Regions from separate parts of the Candidatus Brocadia sinica JPN1 genome, predicted to be linked through region 2. Evidence: riboswitches for the same ligand, from Rfam matches in the RefSeq annotation. Region 2 holds a riboswitch; the other holds the start of a gene.
What was found. A riboswitch is a leader RNA that binds a small molecule or an ion and turns the genes downstream of it on or off. The one in region 2 is predicted to bind cyclic di-GMP.
Positions count from the first base shown of each region.

Region 1: linked by a shared signal. The riboswitch ahead of BROSI_RS03585 (DUF7948 domain-containing protein) and the one ahead of BROSI_RS19255 (RCC1 domain-containing protein) in region 2 are both predicted to bind cyclic di-GMP.

Region 1 covers NZ_BAFN01000001.1:796,201-798,403, forward strand. Annotated here, with positions in the region: gene BROSI_RS03580 (Ig-like domain-containing protein) at 1-516, shown strand, start outside; gene BROSI_RS20965 (hypothetical protein) at 682-804, shown strand; cyclic di-GMP riboswitch class I at 1,123-1,260, shown strand; gene BROSI_RS03585 (DUF7948 domain-containing protein) at 1,328-2,203, shown strand, end outside.
Region 2 covers NZ_BAFN01000001.1:3,334,818-3,337,020, forward strand. Annotated here, with positions in the region: gene rpiB (ribose 5-phosphate isomerase B) at 1-462, opposite strand, end outside; cyclic di-GMP riboswitch class I at 857-984, shown strand; gene BROSI_RS19255 (RCC1 domain-containing protein) at 1,147-2,203, shown strand, end outside.

The DNA.
Region 1 (2,203 bases), 2.5 Mb from region 2:
GCGAGTGGACAGGCCACATTCACCTACACGGGTACAGGGAGTACAACCGGTACCGACGTTATCGAGGCAAGTTTTGTGAATGATGCAGGTGATACCATAACATCAAATCAGGTCACGAAGACATGGGAAGAAGCTAATGCCATCGAACTCAAGTCCTTCAAGGCAAGGACGGGTTCCAACGGCAAAGTTGTCCTGACGTGGGAGACGGCCACGGAGGTAGACAACGCTGGCTTCAACCTTTACCGTGCCGAAAGTACGGACGGATCTTACGCCAAGATCAATAATACGCTGATTCCTGCTAAGGGCAATGCGGTCTCCGGAGCCGGATACAAATTTGTGGACAAGCCTGGCGATGGCGTATTCTACTACAAGCTAGAGGACATAGACTACAACGGGCAGAGCGCCTTACATGGTCCTATTGATAACGGTAAGCAGAAAACGAAACGGTCAAGACAGAAAGGTGAAACTGGCGCTGTCACTCCTGCATCGCCAGGTAAGGCCGGACTAGGTGATTAAGTGCATTTTTAAAGAACATTTAAGGGAAGTCAGATGCAGGAATCAAAATAGCGGAATAAAAAAACCGTAAGCGATCAGTTAGAAGCTGACGGTTACACAAAGAGTTTTGTAACATATGAAGGTTTATAAGCATTGAGCATTTTTCTTAAAGAAAGGAGGCATACCATGGAAGACACGAAATTACCCGTGTACGAGGCGCCAGAAGTGATTACTTACACCGACGAGGAGATATTTGAGAAGCTGGGGCCTGCGCATACAGGCACACTTGGGGCAGATCGCGCGTTTTAGGAGGTTGGAGGAGCGTGGGTGTCTCTGGTGTGGTTTCGCCGCCATTGACACCCACCGCAAGGTTATGGCAATAGTTCTCCAGGTCTCAGAGAACGCGGAACAAATTAATGAAAAACGAGAAGCGAAGAGCTGAAGCTTACAATGGTTTGTATCATATGCGCTTAAGGTTATACAGAGAAACTCTGCAAACCTTGCGGGCCACTTTGCTGTATCATGCGCCGACACTTCTTTTCATACTGCCAAGGCGTAAGAGGGAAGGGCTTCGGCAGCTTTGAATGTTCTTTTATTATCTTTCGATAATGGAAGCGATAGAATGCATCGCGATAAAGGCAAACCCTGAGCGATCAGGGGGCGCAAAGGAAAGGATCTTGGGCGCACAGGGAAGTGCGTCAACAAAAAGTGAATTTGTAAGACAACAAGGAAGTAGTCTCGGTTAAAGATAGCCTTGCCGCCGAAGATGTTTGTAAAAATATCTTTGTAGTAAGGCTTTTTTGTTTGAACAATAGGAAGAAAGGAGAGTGACGTGGGCACAGAATCTTGTTTAACAGTCGTTAAGCATGGTTTGTTATGCGCTGCGGCGGCTTGGGTTTCATTAGCGCCTCTGATGGAGGTGGCAAATAGCGCCTCTGCGGATACGAACTGGCAGACGAATACGGTTAATATCCAGGAGCGCTATGGCAAACTTCCCCTGCATTTTACCCAGAATAATGGGCAAATGGATACGAGGGTGCGGTTTTATGAGAAGGGGAGCGGGCATGCTACGTTCTTTACGGAAAGAGGGATGTATTTGTCTTTGGTGAATGCTGAAGTTGTAAGGCTTATCCCTTTAGGGGCCAGGAACAATCCGGAAATTACCGCAGAAGAATTGCTGGAGGGAAAAGTAAATTACCTTATTGGCAACGACCCTGGGAAATGGAAGACCAAGATACGCACTCATAAGGCAATTGTCTATAAGGATATTTATAAAGGCATAGACATGAAATTTTATGGAAACAACCGCCAGTTTGAGTATGATATCATCGTCAATCCAGGCGCAAACCCATCCCGTATACAGCTTTCATACAAAGGAATAGAGGATGTAAAGATAACAGAAGAAGGAAACATGGAGATAGGTCTCAAGGAAGGAAAACTGATCCAGAAGAAACCGTATGTGTATCAGGAGATACAGGGGAAGAAGGTGGAGGTAGACGGAAGGTTTGTAATCCGTGGCCACCGGTCATTCTCCGGGAAAGTATCAGATAATATGGACGCAAGAAACGGGCAGGGACAATGCCACATCTACGGCTTCCAGGTAGCATCCTATGATAAACGATACCCTCTCATCATTGACCCTATCCTGATCTATTCTACTTATCTGGGAGGAAGTCGTCCCGATTATGCCTATGGAATCGCCGTGGAT
Region 2 (2,203 bases):
TTGTGCTGTCAGGTGGCTGTAACGAGTTTCTAACGCTTTGATCTTTTCCAGCCTTCGGCGGTGGCGCTCTTCTCCGGTAAATTCAGCTCCCACGAACACCCGAACGAGTTCTTTTGCCAGCTCAAGCCCAGCAACACATGAGCCCAGTACCAGAATATTCATATCGTCATGTTCCACACCCTGGTGAGCTGAATACGTATCATGACAAAGCCCTGCACGGATGCCAGGTATCTTGGTCGCTGCCACTGAAGCGCCGACACCGCTGCAGCAAATCAGGACACCTCGATCTGCCTGGCCATTGTGAATCGCTAACCCAACGGCCTCGGCAAAATCGGGATAGTCTACCGGGTCCCTGTTGTATGTGCCCAAATCTACAACGTGATATCCCTGCCGGCGAAGAAAAGCAGTCAGGTACTCCTTCAATTCGAATCCAGCATGATCAGACCCAATAGCAATTCGCATATTCTACCTCCATTTCACCAATAAACATCAAGATAGTTACCAAACAGCGATCTGTCAAGAAAATATAAGGCTAAGTCTGTTGCAAAAGTATATGAGCATATTGTGCGCTTAAAAAAGGAATGTTCATCTACCCCCTTATTTTCTATTGATTTCTTGAAAGTTAATAGCTATATTGAACCGATGTAATTATTCAGCCAAAATGAAACTTTGCAATAAGAATGCACCCTTTAATTGTTTGACTGAGCGTTCACGATGAAGTTGTCTCCCGTAAGAATGGGTGGATGTAATTATATTCTCTTCGGCTAACAAAACTATAATTCCTCAAACTTTTTTAGTTTTGCCTTCATTCAGGCTATATAGTATTATTTTTAAAAAAATAGAGTCACAGAATACATCGCGATAAAGGTAAACCCTGAGCAATCAGGGGACGCAAAGTAAAGGGTCTTAGCTAAAAAATGGTTTAAACGGTCGAACGGTTTAAACCGTTTAAGCGGCTAAAAATAAGACAGCCTTACTGCCGAAGATGTTTTATATGGTATCTTTGCAGTAAGGCTTTATTGTTCTAAAGATATTTATGAAAAAGCATTCGCATACTGTAGCCATATCTTTTATGGAAAACGTGAAGTCGACTAATCATTATTACAAAAACCACCCCCTTAACGTCAGAAAGGAGGCAGAAAGGTTATGAAAAACATATCTTTTGTCCCTATCCAGGTCAAGTTTAGCATTCTTTCGTGCATAGCGATTTTCTTTTCACTGGTATTGACCGCTAGCAATACTTCATTGGCATCTGTAGTCCCCCAACTAGCAGGGGGAGGACATCATAGTCTTGTATTGAAACCAGACGGTACAGTCTGGGCATGGGGACGCAATGATTTTGGCCAATTAGGTAACGGTACCACCAGCGACAGTACAATTCCCATACAGGTAAATACCGTCCCGGGAAAGACAGGTAATTTTAACGGTATCACCGCTATAGCTGGTGGTTGGTCTTACAGTGTAGCCCTAAAATTCGATGGTACGGTCTGGGGATGGGGAAGGAATGATTTTGGCCAATTGGGTAACGGAACTACCAATGATAGCGCTGTTCCCGTACAGGTAAACAATCTTAGCGATGCTGCTGCCCTTGCTGGCGGAGGATTTCACGGTCTTGCCCTGAGGTCGGATGGCACAGTCTGGGGATGGGGAAGGAATGATTTTGGCCAATTGGGTAACGGAACTACCAATGATAGCGCTGCCCCCGTACAGGTAAGCAATCTTAGCGATGTTGCTGCCCTTGCTGGCGGAGGATTTCACAGCCTTGCCCTAAAGTCGGATGGCACAGTCTGGGGATGGGGAAGGAATGATTTTGGCCAATTGGGTAACGGAACTACCAATGATAGCGCTACCCCCGTACAGGTAAGCAATCTTAGCGATGTTGCTGCCCTTGCTGGCGGAAGATTTCACAGCCTTGCCCTAAAGTCGGATGGTACGGTCTGGGCATGGGGACAAAATGATTCCGGTCAATTGGGTAATGGAACCGCCGGTAATAGTACAGTACCTGGACAAGTGAAGAATCTTAGTAATGTCATTGCCATTGAACGTGGGCGTTCTCACAGTCTGGCTGCAAAATCAGACGGTACGGTTTGGGGATGGGGAGATAACTCTTATGGACAACTCGGGAACGGAGCGACTAGTAATAGTACAGTCCCTGTTCAGGTAAAGAATCTGAGTGATGTTGCCGTTATTGGAGGCGGAGGAT